Regions from separate parts of the Stenotrophomonas sp. YJH_SMC_69 genome, predicted to be linked through region 1. Evidence: predicted binding sites of a transcription regulator. Region 1 holds the regulator's gene; the other holds the start of a gene.

Region 1 (7,268 bases):
GCCTGGACGCCACCTGGATCCAGCCGCACCAGCGCGCCCAGGCCGAAACGCTGGGCTACACCGTGGTCGATCCGGCCACCGTGGTCGCCACCCATCTGTCGCACCTGATCCGTGAGCACGCGCCGGAACTGCTCGGCCACGAAGAAGTGCAGCACCTGCTGGCCAACCTGGCCAAGAGCGCGCCCAAGCTCGTCGAAGATCTGACGCCGAAGGCGTTGCCGCTGTCGGCGGTGGTGCGCGTGCTGCAGAACCTGCTGGTCGAGCGCATTCCGATCCGCCAGCTGCGCAAGATCGCGGAGGCACTGGTCGAACATGCGCCCAGCAGCCAGGACCCGGCCGTGCTGACCGCCGCTGTTCGCACCGCACTGGGCCGCTTCATCGTGCAGGAGATCGCCGGAATGTCGGCGGAGCTGCCGGTATTCACCCTCAACCCGCAATTGGAACGTGTCTTGCAGGAGTCCACGCAGGGCAACGGCGCCGCGCTGGAACCCGGACTCGCTGAGCGACTGCACCAGAGCCTGGCCGAATGTGTCAGCAAGCAGGAAGCCCGCAACGAGCCCGCGGTCGTGCTGGTACCTGGCCCGGTGCGCGCCGCGCTGGCCCGCCTGGTCCGCCACAGCGTTCCGTCGCTGTCGGTCCTGGCCTACAGCGAGGTGCCGGAGGACAAGCGCCTGAAGCTGGTCGGAACGATCAGCTGACGCCGCCCTGCGATGCGCCAGAAAACAGACACCACTTTCGAACCAACGCAACAGACAGATACCAAGGGGAACCCGCACCGTGCAGACCACCGACCACCCGAGTTCTCCGACCGCCACCCCGCCGTCTTCGCCCCGTGACCACAGCATGAAAATCAAACGATTCGTCGCCGCCGACATGCGCTCGGCCATGAACCTGGTGCGCAAGGAACATGGTCCTGACGCCGTGATCCTGTCCAACCGCCGGATCGAGGAAGGCATCGAGATCGTCGCCGCCGCCAACTACGACGAGAGCGCCGTGCAGCGTGCACTGGAAGCCTCGCGCCGTGACGTCGCACCGCCGCCGGCACCCAAGCCGCGCACCGCCGCCGACGCGGTGATCGCCGCCGTCACCCGCCGCCGCAGCAGCACCTCGGCGCCGGAACCGGTCGCGGCCACCACCTCGGCAGTGGCCGCCCTCGCCCGCGCCGCCGTCGGTGCCACCGGCCGCACCCTGGACAGCGCCGACGAGATCGTGCCGACCCGGGGCAGCACCGGCTTCGCCGCCACCCTGGCCCGCGCCGCCGTCAACGAACCGGCACCGCCGGACCAGATCTTCGCCCCGTTCGCCGAGGCCATCGTTGCACCGGCCGCCACCGTGCCGGCCAACCGCGCGCGCTTCCAGATCGACCCGCCGCACGAGGCGCATCACGAAAGCGTGGCCCCGGCCGTGCTGCCGCCGCCGCTGCCGACCGCTGCCGTGATCGACGCGCAGCCCGGGATCGCCGCCAGCGAACCGGCAGCGGTCGAAGCCGCTATCGAGGCCAGCCCGGCCCCCATGCTGGCCCCGGCACCGACGCTGACCGTGGTTGCCCAGGACGACGCCGAGATCCGCCAGCTGCGCCAGGAAGTGGCCGGCATGCGCCAGGTGATCGAGCGCGAGATGAACCGCTTCACCGATGAGCGCCTGCGTGGCAGCCCGGTGCGCGCCACCGCGCTGGACCTGATGGACGAGTACGGTTTCGACGCCGGGCTGGCCCGCGACGTGGCCATGCAGATCCCGCTGGAAACCGAAGCCCATCGTGGCCGCGGCCTGATGCTGGGGCTGATCTCGCGCAAGCTGCCGATCGCCCCGGTCGACCCGCTGGAAGAAGGCGGCGTGATCGCGCTGGTCGGCCCGACCGGCGCCGGCAAGACCACCACCATCGCCAAGCTGGCCTCGCGCTTCGCCGAGAAGCACGCCCCGCGTGACGTCGCCCTGGTCACCACCGACACCACCCGCATCGGCGCCCGTGAACAGCTGTATGGCTACGGCCGCCAGCTCGGCATCGCCGTGCACGAGGCCAACAGCGGCACCGACCTGGACCAGCTGCTGGAACGCCTGAAGGACTACAAGCTGGTGCTGATCGATACCGCCGGCCTGGGCCCGCGCGACCGTGCCCTGGCCGCCCAGCTGCAGTGGCTGCGCGCCGCGCGCCAGGTGCGCACCCTGCTGGTGCTGCCGGCCAACACCAGCTTCGGCGACATGGACGAGGTGGTGCGCCGCTTCGGTGCGGCCAACCTGCAGGGCCTGGTGCTGAGCAAGCTGGACGAGACCGGCCGCTTCGGCAACGCCCTGTCGGTGGCCGTGGACCACGCCCTGCCGATCACCTGGGTGACCGATGGCCAGGACGTCCCGGAGGACCTGCACCGGGCCAGTGCAGCCAATCTTGTACTTCGCCTTGAAGATTTGCGCCGAGCGGCCGATATGCCCTGCAACCCGGAGTTGAACCATGCCGTCGCGTGAGTACGCCAAGCTGACCAAGACCTTCCCGCTGTCGGCCACCCGCAGCGAGCCGCTCGGCCCTGTGCGCACCATCGCGGTGACCGGCGGCAAGGGCGGCGTGGGCAAGACGAATGTGTCCGCCAACCTGGCGGTGGCGCTGGCCGGCATGGGCAAGCGCACGCTGCTGCTGGACGCCGACCTGGGCCTGGCCAACATCGACGTGATCCTGGGCTTGAACCCCACCTTTACGCTGGCCGACCTGGTGGCCGGCCGCTGCTCGCTGGACGACGTCATCGTCGAAGGCCCGAACGGCGTGCTGGTGGTCCCGGCCGCTTCCGGCCGCCGGCACATGGCCGAGCTGGCCCCGGCCGAGCATGTCGGCCTGGTCAACGTGTTCTCCGAACTGGAACGCGAGCTGGACATCATGGTGGTCGATACCGCCGCCGGCATCACCGACGGCGTGCTGACCTTCTGCCAGGCCGCGCAGGACACCGTGGTGGTGGTCTGTGACGAACCGGCCTCGATCACCGACGCCTACGCACTGATCAAGGTGCTGTCGCGCGAGCGCGGCGTGGACCGCGTCCAGGTGGTGGCCAACATGGTGCGCGACCCGAACGAGGGCCGCGTGCTGTACGAGAAGCTGACCCGCGTCTGCGAGAAGTTCCTCGCCGATGTCTCGCTGAACTACCTGGGCTGCGTGCCGCAGGATGACTGGCTGCGCCTGTCGGTGCAGCGCCAGCAGCCGGTGGTGAAGGCCTATCCGTCCAGCCCGTCGGCGCTGGCGATCACCGAGATCGCACGCCGCACCGCGCGCTGGCAGGCACCGACCGAACCGCGCGGTGGCGTCGAGTTCTTCCTCGAACGCATCCTCAAGCAGCGTGGGGTGGCCGCATGAAAGGCGCAGCCCACCAGTACAGGGAAGTCCAGCGCTCGGCGGCCAACGAGGTCATCGCCCAGCATTCGGACCTGGTGCGACGCATCGCCCACCACCTGGCCGCGCGCCTGCCGGCCAGCGTCGAAGTCGATGATCTGATCCAGGCCGGCATGATGGGCCTGATCGAAGCCTCGCGCAGCTACGACGCCGACCAGGGCGCCTCGTTCGAGACCTATGCCTCGATCCGCATCCGCGGCTCGATGATCGACGAGATCCGCCGTGGCGACTGGGTGCCGCGCTCGGTGCACCGCCGTGCACGCGACGCCGCCGCCACCATCCGCCGCCTGGAACAGAGCACGGGCCGTGCCGCCAGCGCCACCGAAGTGGCCGCCGCGATGGAGATGCCGCTGCCGGAATACCTGCGCCTGATGGAAGACGCCGCACGTGGCCAGGTGCTGAGCCTGGAGTCGCGCATCGAAGACCAGGGCGAACTGGATACCGTCGCCCAGGGCGGCCCGACTCCACAACAGGTGCTGGAGCGCGGCGAGTTCGGCCGTGAGCTGGGCAAGGCCATCGGCCACCTGCCCGAGCGCGAACAGCTGGTGCTCTCGCTGTACTACGAGCAGGAGCTGAACCTGAAGGAGATCGGCGCGGTGCTCGGCGTGAGCGAGTCGCGGGTCTGCCAGATCCATGGCCAGGCCGTGCTGCGCCTGCGCGGCCGCCTGAAGATTTTCGAGGCCGTCGACGCCGGCCTGGAAGAATGAACATCCCCGAGGCGACTGCCCCCGGCCGCCCGGAATGAACAACAAAGGAACTCTGCTTTGAACAAGAACATGCGCATCCTCATCGTCGACGACTTCTCGACCATGCGTCGAATCGTCAAGAACCTGCTGGGCGATCTGGGCTTCACCAACACCGCCGAAGCCGAGGACGGGCATGCCGCGCTGTCGCTGCTGCAGAGCCAGCCCTTCGATTTCGTCGTCACCGACTGGAACATGCCGGTGATGACCGGCATCGAACTGCTCAAGGCGATCCGTGCCGACGCCAAGCTGAAGACCCTGCCCGTGCTGATGGTCACCGCCGAAGCCAAGCGCGAGCAGATCATCGAAGCGGCCCAGAACGGCGTGAACGGCTACATCATCAAGCCGTTCACCGCGCAGACGCTGGAAGAGAAGCTGGGCAAGATCTTCGAACGCCTGGCGGCCAGCGCCTGATGGATACCACGGTCGACAAGAACGCCCTCGCCCTGCGCCTGCAGGAAGCCCTGGATGCCCTGGAGTCCGGTGACGAAGCCGCCTGGCGGCAACGCATCGACGGACTGGTCGCGCTGCGCACGCAGCCGATGATGAGCGGCCTCTCGCGGCTGGCCCGCGAGCTGGGGCAGGCCCTGGGCGAACTGCCGACCGTGCCCAGCGAGGCCGGCGAACTGGACGATGCGTGCGCACGCCTGGACCACGTGGTGGCGATGACCGAACAGGCCACCCACCGCACCCTGGACCTGGCCGAGGAATGCCGCAGCCTGACCGAGCAGCTGCGCGCCGAAGGCCTGCAGCCAGGCCAGGACGCGCAGCTGGAGCGCATCCGCCACAACCTGACCGAGATCGCCCTGACCCAGAGCTACCAGGACCTGACCGGGCAGATCATCCGTCGCGTGGTCGGCATCGTCCGCCGCGTGCATGAAGGCTTCGGCGCGCTCGGCCTGCCGCCGGAACAGCATCGCACCGACCCGGAACTGGCCGGGCCGGCACTGAAGGGACTGGACCGCCACGCGGTCTCGCAGAACGACGCCGACGACCTGTTGTCGGATCTGGGGCTGTAAGCATGAGCGCGGTATCCGACGACATCACTGCCGATTTCATCATCGAGGCACAGGAAATCCTGGATCGCCTCGGCGAACAGCTGGTGTCGCTGGAGCAGGCACCGCAGGACACCGAACAGCTCAACGCGGTGTTCCGGGGCTACCACACGCTCAAGGGCGGCGCGGGTTTCCTCGGTGTCACCGCCATGGTCGAGCTGTGCCACGCCGCTGAAGAGGCGCTGGGCGCTGCACGTGCCGGCCAGGCCGTGCTGCAGGCCCATCACTTCGACGCCGCCCAGCAATCGCTGGACTACCTGCAGTCGATGCTCGATGCCGTGTCTTCCGGCACCGAGCCGGGCTATGCACCGCCGGACCTGATCGCCCAGTTCGACGTGCATGGCGGTGCAGCAGCGCCTGCCGCCGCTGCCGCCGCACCGGCGGCCGGTGCCGGCGACCTGATCACCGACGACGAGTTCGAGGCGCTGCTCGACCAGCTGCACGGTGGCAACGCACCGACTGCGGTGGCGCCGGCAAAGAAGGCCGACGACGGCCTGATCAGCGAAGATGAGTTCGAAGCCCTGCTCGACCAGCTGCACGGTGGCGCCGCACCCGGCGCCAGGCCCGCGGCTGCGGTGGCGCCGGCACCGATCGCCGCCCCGCGCCCGGCCGCCGCACCGGCACCGGTGGCCAAGCCGGCCGCCAAGCCGCTGGCCGAAGCCGAACACACCGTGCGCGTGGACACCAAGCGCCTGGATGCGATCGTCAACCTGATCGGCGAACTGGTGCTGTCGCGCAACCGGCTCAAGACCCTGCGTGCGCGCCTGCGCGACGAGGAGCTGGACCGCGCCGTGTCCACCCTGGACATCGCCACCGCGCGCCTGCAGTCGGCGGTGATGCGCACCCGCATGCAGCCGGTGGGCAAGGTATTCTCGCGCTTCCCCAAGGTCGCCCGCGACGTCGCCCGCTCGCTGAAGAAGGAAGTGGACCTGGAGCTGATCGGCGCCGAGACCGAGCTCGACCGCAACCTGGTCGAAGCGCTGGCCGACCCTCTGGTGCACCTGGTCCGCAACGCCATCGACCATGGCGTGGAAATGCCCGACCTGCGCGAAGCGCAGGGCAAGCCGCGGATGGGCCATGTGCGGTTGTCGGCGCAGCAGGAAGGTGACTACGTCAGCATCGAGGTGCAGGACGATGGCGCCGGCATCGATCCGGAAAAGCTGCGCGCGAAGGCACGCGAGAAGGGCCTGATCGATCCGGAAGCCGCCGCCCGCCTGAGCAGCGAGGAGTGCCTGCACCTGGTGTTCCTGCCCGGCTTCTCGACCAAGCAGCAGGTCACGGATATTTCCGGACGCGGCGTCGGCATGGACGTGGTGCAGTCGCGCATCCGCGAACTCAGCGGGCAGATCCAGATCCAGTCGGAGCTGGGCCGCGGCAGCCGCTTCCTGATCCGCGTGCCGCTGACCCTGGCGATCCTGCCGACCCTGCTGGTGCAGGCCGGCGAGGACGTCTATGCGCTGCCGCTGGCGCGCGTGATGGAGGTACTGCACGCGCCGCGCACCTCGCTGGGCTGGTTCGATGGCCGTGCCGTGCTCGACCGCCGTTCGCACACGCTGCCGCTGGTCGATCTGCGGCAGTGGCTGGATGTGACGCCGGCCGCATCGACCCTGCTGACCATCGTGGTGCTGCAGGCCGGCGAAGCGCGCTTCGGCCTGGTCGTGGACCAGGTCCGTGGGCGCGAGGAAGTGGTCATCAAGCCACTGCCGAAGGCCCTGCGCGGCCTGCGCGGTTACGCCGGTGCAACCTTGATCGGCGATGGTCGCATGGCGCTGATCCTGGATGTGGATGGCCTGCGCAGCCCGCACGACTGACCCGCTTGCTGAACCCGTAAAACCGTGAAGTCGCACCAGTAGCCCGTACCGGTGTCTCAAGTCCCATTCATACAAGCCGATACCGGATCCATGGATAGACTCAGCCTCATTGGACTCTTTCTCGCCCTGGCCTCGCTGGTCGGTGGCAGCATCCTCAAGGGCGCCGGCCTGGCGTCGTTGTGGTCGCCTGCGGCGTTCGTGATCGTCATCGTCGGCACCGTTGCCGCGATCCTGCTGCACACCTCGCCGGCGGTGTTCAAGCATGCGTTCAAGATCGTGCGCTGGGTCG
Region 2 (7,268 bases), on a different contig from region 1:
ATCCAGCCGAACTGAAAGCGTGGTTGCAGCCGCTGGCTGATGCTGATGGCAATCTTCCCGGCGTGTTCGAGGCGCTGAGCGCGCGTGCCGACGGGCAGACCTACTCGCGGCAGTGGACGCTGCTGCGCAAGGATGGCCAGTCACGCCAGGTACGCCTGTCGATCAGCCGCATGGAGAGTGCCGATGGAACGCGCATCGGCTACGTCGGCATGGCCATCGACATTACCGAGATCCTGCAGGCACGCGCCGAAGCACGACTTTCGGCAGAGAAGTTCGCTGGCGCGTTCACCTCCGCCGCACTGGGCATGGCACTGGTGTCGCTGGAAGGACGCTGGCTGGATGTCAACGACGCGCTGTGCCGGATACTGGGCTACCCGCGAGAAGAGCTGCTGCAGGTCGATTTCCAGCGCCTGACCCATCCCGATGACCTGCAGACCGACCTGGCCCTGGTACAGGACCTGTTGGCCGGGCGACGCAGCCACTATCACCTGGAAAAGCGCTACCTCGACCGCGACGGCCGCATCATCTGGGCGCGGCTGTCGGTGTCGCTGGTGCGCAACGAGCATGGCGAACCGCTGCATTTCGTGTCGCAGATCCAGGACATCACCGCCCAGCGCAGCAGCGAGCAGCGCCTGTTCGAGAGTGAACAACGCAGCCGAATCACGCTGGATGCGGTGGCCGACCTGGTGCTCAGCGTCAGCCTTGATGGCCGCATCGACTACGCCAACGCGGCTGCGGTGCGCACCCTGGCCGGTGATGGCGCATTGTCGCTGGCCGGGCACAAGGTTCAGGACGTGCTGGCGCTGACCACCGAGTACGCGCCCGGTTCGGTACTGGATGTGACGGTGCTGCTGGACCCGGAGAGCAACGCGGTGGACCTGCACGCCGACCTGCTGCTGCGCCTGGGCACGGCAACGGTGCCGGTGGACCTGACCCGCGCCTGGCTGCGCGATGACGAAGGCCACGTGCGCGGCGCGGTGTGGGTGCTGCGCGACGACACCCAGCAGCGGGCACGCCAGCGCGAAGCCCGCCACCTGGCCGAGATCGATCCGCTCACCGAACTGAGCAACCGCCGCGGTTTCGAGGTACACCTGCAGCAGGCGATCACCCGCGTGGAGCGCACCGGCCAGGCTGCCTCGCTGATGTACATCGATCTGGACCGCTTCAAGCCGGTCAACGACACCTGGGGCCATCTGGCCGGCGATGCCGTGCTGTGGGCGGTGGCCAGCGTGCTGCGCCATGGCGTGCGCGATTCGGACGTGGTGGCACGGTTGGGCGGCGACGAATTCGCGGTCATCCTGTCCGGTTGCACGCCGCGGCGTGCGGCCCGCATCGGGGGCGAGCTGCTGCACACCCTGGCCGCGCTGTCCATTCCGTGGGACCAGGACCGGCTGCGGATCGGTGCCAGCATCGGTATCGCGCCGCTGGCCGGCGGCATGAGCGTGGACCAGGCGGTGGCTGCGGCCGATGCCCAGTGCTACCGGGCCAAGGCGATGGGGCGCAACAACGTGCAGGTGCAGGGCGAGTTGTCCCAGCTTCCGGGTGACGATCCCGACGCCGCGGAGGACTGATCTCAGCCTGTGAGAGGACGCGCGCGAATACTGCGCGCACTCCACTCACGCAGGTAACCTCCATGAATGCCTGGAACCCGGTTGCGGTACGCAAGTTCATTCCGGCCCTGATCGGCTGGTGCCTGGCGCTGGCCGCCTGTCTACGCGCCGAACAGCTGCGCGGCGACCTGCACGCACGGGCGTTGTTGCCCGTGTTGCAGCAAGGTGCAGTCGCGCTGCTGGTCCTGAGCCTGTCCTGCACGGTTGCGGCCTGCCTGTTGCAGTGGCGGCATGGCCGCAGCGATCATGTGCATCCCGCTGCAGGCACTACACCCGTACGGCATCCATCAGCAGGAACCGGCACGGCGCACACTGGAAGGCATTGATCTGTGGCACAAGGCGCTGGAAGTGTTCGCTGGCACAGTGCAGGTCGAGCGCGGCGCGGTCGGGCCACAGCTCGATGAAGATGAAGTGGCCCGGATCCTTCTGGTCGACGAACAGTTCATAGCCGAGGCAGCGCGGCTCGCGCAGCGTGCATGCGACCAGCTCCCGGTACAGGGGAAGCACGGTGTCCACCGCATCGGGATGGATGAAATCCTCGGCGATCACTTTCAGCATGTCGGCACCTGCGAATCGGGCCTTGCAGGATAGCGCCGGCGCATGGCCGGCACCTGTTCCCGTCAACGCAATACCGTGTCCGCACTGACCAGCCGCACGTCATGCATCTGATTGAGGTAGGCCTCGTAGTAGCCCTTGTGCGAGGCACCCACGATGGCCAGCATGCGTCTGCCAGGATGCTGGCTCAGCACGTCGCGGATGTTGGCGACCATGCGCAGGTTGCGGGTTTCCCAGTAACCGACGTACATCCGGCCGAACGCCTTGGAGGACGGCTCGACGAGCGTCGCGCCGAAGTCGCTCTGGTAGGCGGCCATCGCCGCCGCCGGGCTGTTGTAGTCCCGATACAGCGCCATGACACCGGCGGGCTTGTCCAGATCGGCCACGAGGCGTTCATCGGCCTCCCGCCGCGCGCGCGAGTGCGTATTGTTCCAGGCACCGGTGATGGCCGCGCTGGCCGCCGCTTCATCCTCGGCGGGCGTGGGCGAATCGGCCGTGTGGTCGTCCACGGCCCACAGGCGTTCCTGCCCGAGGCGGGCGGCGACCTCGGCGGCGATCAGGTGGGTTTCATTGCGGCGAACCAGGCCTTTTTCGAGGATCTCGACCAAGGCAGGTGTCAGTCCATCACCGCCTTTGCGCTCGGACGCAGGCAGGCGCAGCCACTGCACCTGCGCCGAGCCGCGTTCACCCGCTGCCAGGAACAATGCTGCGAGCCGACGACGCTGGGCGGGCGTCGGCTCGTCCGGCCAGGTCGCAAGCAGGTGCTCGGCCTGGGTGTTCGCCGTAGGCACGTCCAGTCCGGTCGCAGCCTGCGCAGCGGTGGTGTCGAAGCAGTAGGTGGCCACGCTCTCCGCATAGCGTGCCGGGTAGCGACGCATGAAATCGCACTGCAGGCCTGACAGGTCTTCGGTGGCGATCAGCTCGGGCTTCCAGGCGACCAGTCGCTGCAGCAACGGTTCAAGCAAGGCGGGCTGGAAGGACTTGGGCAGGCCGGACAAGTGGGTGGTGCCCAGTACCAGCACTTCGTTCGGGCGCCCGGCAGGCGGGCCCTTCAGCTGGTCGGGATGGAAGCTGGGGCGGTAGGTGGCGTCGGCAGCGAAGGCGCCGCTGCTGCACAGGCCCAGGATGAGGAAACTGGCCAGGCGTGGGAACATGCGATCTCCGTGTCAGTGAGCGTCCTGCGGTTCGCTGCATGCTGGCCAGTTTCATCTGCCATCGGATCTCCCGTTGGTCATGCAAACCTTTTCCGCTTGAACTGCATCCGCGTGCCGGGCAAGGCTATGCCCAGTGACGGCGACAACGCGCGACATATGCCCTGACGACACCCGGTGCCGAGCAGAACCCGCCCAGCCGGCGCCTGGCGAAACCGCTCGGCGGTGCCCCTGTCGCGCGTGAGCAGAATGTGAAGTGCATCGCGATTGTCTACCGCATCCCTGCAGCAGCATCTGAAGATGCGACGGACGTCGCGGAATCCGGCTAAAGCCACCGATCGCATCGCCGATATTCCCTCTGGATCCCGCTCAAGTCGCCCGCTGCAGGACCCCAGGCTGCCCCCGACGGGCGGCCCGCGCTGTGTGTTCCGCCGCTCCCTATGCCGATCGCACCCGCACCAGACGTTCTTGCCAGCCGCTCGAGGGGTGCCTGCCGGTACCTGTAGTCCCAAGCAACTGAAGTTGCCGCCGGGCATCCCGCCCGTCGGGTCGCAACCGCTTACCGGACACCGAGGATCAGACAATGCTCATTCCAGGCTTTACGGCGGGCGCGCAGGCGCCGGCCGAGCTGCATACCCGTTGGTCGCCGTGGCGCGCCCTGCTGGGCGCGCTGGCACCGCAGCACCGCAGCGGCGTCGAGGCGGCGGCCGATGGCCGTGCCGAGCTGGAGGCGCAGGTCGCGGCGCTGCACCGGGTCCAGGCGGTCATCGAGTTCGCCCTTGATGGCACCATCCTGCAGGCCAACGACAACTTCCTGCAGGCGATGGGTTACCGGCTGGAGGAGATCCAGGGCAAGCATCATTCCCTGTTCGTCGACCCCGAGCAGGCGCGCAGCGCCGGATACCGTGACTTCTGGGCGCGGCTGGGTCGTGGCGAATATGACGCGGGCCAGTACCGGCGTTTTGGCAAGAACCAGCGCGAGATCTGGATCCAGGCCTCGTACAACCCGGTGCTGGACCGACAGGGGCGTCCGTACAAGGTGGTCAAGTTCGCCACTGACATCACTGCGCAGAAGCTGCAGGCGGCCGACTCGGCCGGCCAGCTGGCGGCGATCGACAAGTCGCAGGCGGTGATCGAGTTCAGCATGGATGGCCGCATCCTGTCGGCCAACGACAACTTCCTGGCTGCCACCGGTTACAGCCTGGATGATGTGCGTGGCCAGCACCACTCGCTGTTCGTCGAACCTGAGTATCGCAGCAGTGCCGAGTATCGGCAGTTCTGGGAAAAGCTCGGCCGTGGCGAATATGATGCCGGCCAGTACCGGCGCCTCGGCAAGGGCGGACGCGAGGTCTGGATCCAGGCGTCCTACAACCCGATCCTGGACCTCAACGGGAAGCCGTTCAAGGTGGTCAAGTACGCCACCGACATCACCGCGCAGGTGCATGAGAACCAGGCCATGCAGCGTGCCGTGGCGCAGACCCGTGAAGTGGTGGCGGCCGCCAAGGAGGGCGACCTGACCCGGCGCGTGGCCACCGCCGACAAGACCGGGCCGATCGCCGAGCTGTGCGAAGGGGTGAATTCGCTGGTCGAGGCGATGGCCGCGATCATCGGCCAGATCAAGTTCGCCGCTGACACCATCGCCGTCGGTGCCACCGAGATCGCGCAGGGCAACAGCGATCTGTCGCAGCGCACCGAGCAGCAGGCAGCGTCGCTGGAGGAGACCGCGGTGTCGATGAAGGGCCTGGCCGAGACCGTGCAGCGCACCGCGACCAACGCACGGCAGGCCAGTCAGCTGGCTGGTGGTGCCGCCGATGTCGCCGCGCGCGGCGGTAACGTAGTGCACGAAGTGGTGGAAACCATGGCGGTGATCAACGCGTCCTCGCGCCGCATCGTCGACATCATCGGCGTGATCGACGGCATCGCCTTCCAGACCAACATCCTTGCCCTGAACGCCGCGGTGGAAGCCGCGCGTGCGGGCGAACACGGGCGTGGCTTCGCCGTGGTCGCCACCGAGATCCGGGAACTGTCGCAGCGCTCGGCCAGTGCCGCCAAGGAGATCAAGCAGCTGATCGATGCGTCGGTGGCCAATGTCGGTGCCGGTACCGCGCAGGTTGAGAGCGCCGGCCGCACCATGGACGAGATCGTGGTCAACGTGCGCCGGGTCAGCGACCTGATGTCCGAGATCAGCACGGCCGCGCAGCAGCAGAGCGACGACATCCAGCAGATGAACCATGCCGTCGATCTGATCGACCAGGGCACCCAGCAGAACGCCGCGCTGGTCGAGGAAGCTTCGGCCGCGGCGCGCAGCATGGAAGAACAGTCGGCGCAGCTGCTGCAGACGGTGGCCAGCTTCCGCGTGCAGGGTGGGGCGGGGCACATGCATGGTGCGGCGGTGCTGCGCGCGGTCTAGGCGCGGCGGTCGGCGTGTTGTTCCCCGGCCTCGACGGCCGGGGCGGCGTGCACGCAGTTGCGGCCGGCATGCTTGGCCCGGTACAGGGCCTGGTCGGCACGCTCGACCAGGCTGCGCGGGTCACCCTCATCATGCGCGGCCTGCCAGGCCACGCCGATGCTGATGGTCACGTGGGCCTGGGCGGCGGGCAGGGCGGCGGCTTCCACGGCGGCGCGCAGGCGCTCGCCCAGGCCCAGGGCGTGGCCGATGTCGGGCGCGGGCAGGGCGGCGATGAACTCCTCGCCGCCGTAGCGGGCCAGCAGGTCATCACCGCGTTGCAGGCAGCCGTCGAGGATCGCGGCGACCGCCTGCAGGCGGCGATCACCTTCCGGATGCCCGTAGGTGTCGTTGAGTCGCTTGAAGTGGTCGATATCGATCATCAGCACCGCCAGCCCCACGCCCTGGCGACGGGCGCGGCCGTGCGCGCTGCCGAGCGCTTCATCGAAGTTGCGCCGGTTGCCGAGCCCGGTCAACGGATCGCGCCGGGCCAGCAGCGCCAGCTCGTCGCGCTCACGCTGGATCTGCACCTGGGTGAGCACGCTGCGCAGGGCATGGCCGAGCATGGCACCGATGAACCCCACGGTGGCCAGGGTCGGCTGCAGGCGTGCCACCAGCAGCGCCACCATCATCAGCAGCAACGGCAGCATCAGCGGCACGCCGGCATCGACGATGCGGCGGAGGTTGCGCGGCACAGCCACCGCCGGTGGGCGGTACGTGCTGCCGGCCAGCACTGCCAGCAGCACGAACAGCCCGCTGATCAGCAGGTCGCCCCAGCCACCATCGGGTACCTGCGGCTGCCAGGTATTGATGTAGAGCGCCATCAGGAAGTAGCCGAGCGCGTAGATCGTCAACGTGCGGAAGAAGTCGCGGCGGTCGGCATTGTCCTCGGCCAGGAAGCGGATCAGCGCGAAGCAGAACACCAGGCTGTTCTGCACGTTGCTCAGGGTGTGCAGGCATTGCGTCCACAATGCGGTGTTGAGGTGTGCCATCGCCCGCGTATGCACGAAGTACAGCAACCACAGCAGCGCGATGACCGCCAGGTCCACCGCACGGATACAGCGGTTGCCGCCGCCTGGGCTGGCGGCAACGTAGGTCAGCGGAATCCGGTAGAACACATACAGGATCAGCGACGAGGCGGTCATCTGCGCAGGGCTGAGGCCGGCCACATTGCGATACAGCAGGGCCAGCAGGGCCAGCGAGAACAGGCCGACGGCAGCGCCCAGCGTTCGCCACTTGCAGGCCGCCTGGCTGTCGCGCGCGCGTCGCACGCAGGCCAGAGCGGCCAGAAGGGGGGCGGTGATCAGCATCAGGTAGGAGCCAACCGGGTCCTGCGGGCCGATCAAGGCAATGACGAGCGCGTGCGTGACCATGAAAAACAGTGCCGCACGCAACGTCATGCATTCCCCCGCCCCCAGATCCGGCTGGGATCACGATAGGCAGAAGTAGGTGAGGCTGGCAAGAAAAGTGTGCGCTAGTGCTATTCGCAACCTTGTCGGCTGTCAC

What was found. The regulator FliA, encoded in region 1, starts transcription of late flagellar genes. The targets are predictions, from matches to a motif close to TAAAGTTTNNCNNNCNNNGGCCGATAA.
Region 2: a site for FliA is predicted at 3,643-3,669, ahead of AC5P8F_RS17325 (methyl-accepting chemotaxis protein). Genes of this name have one in related genera too.

Annotation. Positions count from the first base shown of each region.
Region 1 is NZ_JCAFTS010000018.1:25,016-32,283, forward strand. It holds gene flhA (flagellar biosynthesis protein FlhA) at 1-698, shown strand, start outside; gene flhF (flagellar biosynthesis GTPase FlhF) at 844-2,460, shown strand; gene AC5P8F_RS20185 (MinD/ParA family ATP-binding protein) at 2,447-3,334, shown strand; gene AC5P8F_RS20190 (RNA polymerase sigma factor FliA) at 3,331-4,077, shown strand; gene cheY (chemotaxis response regulator CheY) at 4,135-4,527, shown strand; gene AC5P8F_RS20200 (protein phosphatase CheZ) at 4,527-5,132, shown strand; gene AC5P8F_RS20205 (chemotaxis protein CheA) at 5,135-6,979, shown strand; gene AC5P8F_RS20210 (flagellar motor protein) at 7,070-7,268, shown strand, end outside.
Region 2 is NZ_JCAFTS010000011.1:42,723-49,990, reverse strand. It holds gene AC5P8F_RS17345 (PAS domain S-box protein) at 1-1,571, shown strand, start outside; gene AC5P8F_RS17340 (hypothetical protein) at 1,712-1,858, opposite strand; gene AC5P8F_RS17335 (putative quinol monooxygenase) at 1,878-2,168, opposite strand; gene AC5P8F_RS17330 (DUF5694 domain-containing protein) at 2,231-3,319, opposite strand; gene AC5P8F_RS17325 (methyl-accepting chemotaxis protein) at 3,900-5,726, shown strand; gene AC5P8F_RS17320 (GGDEF domain-containing protein) at 5,723-7,162, opposite strand.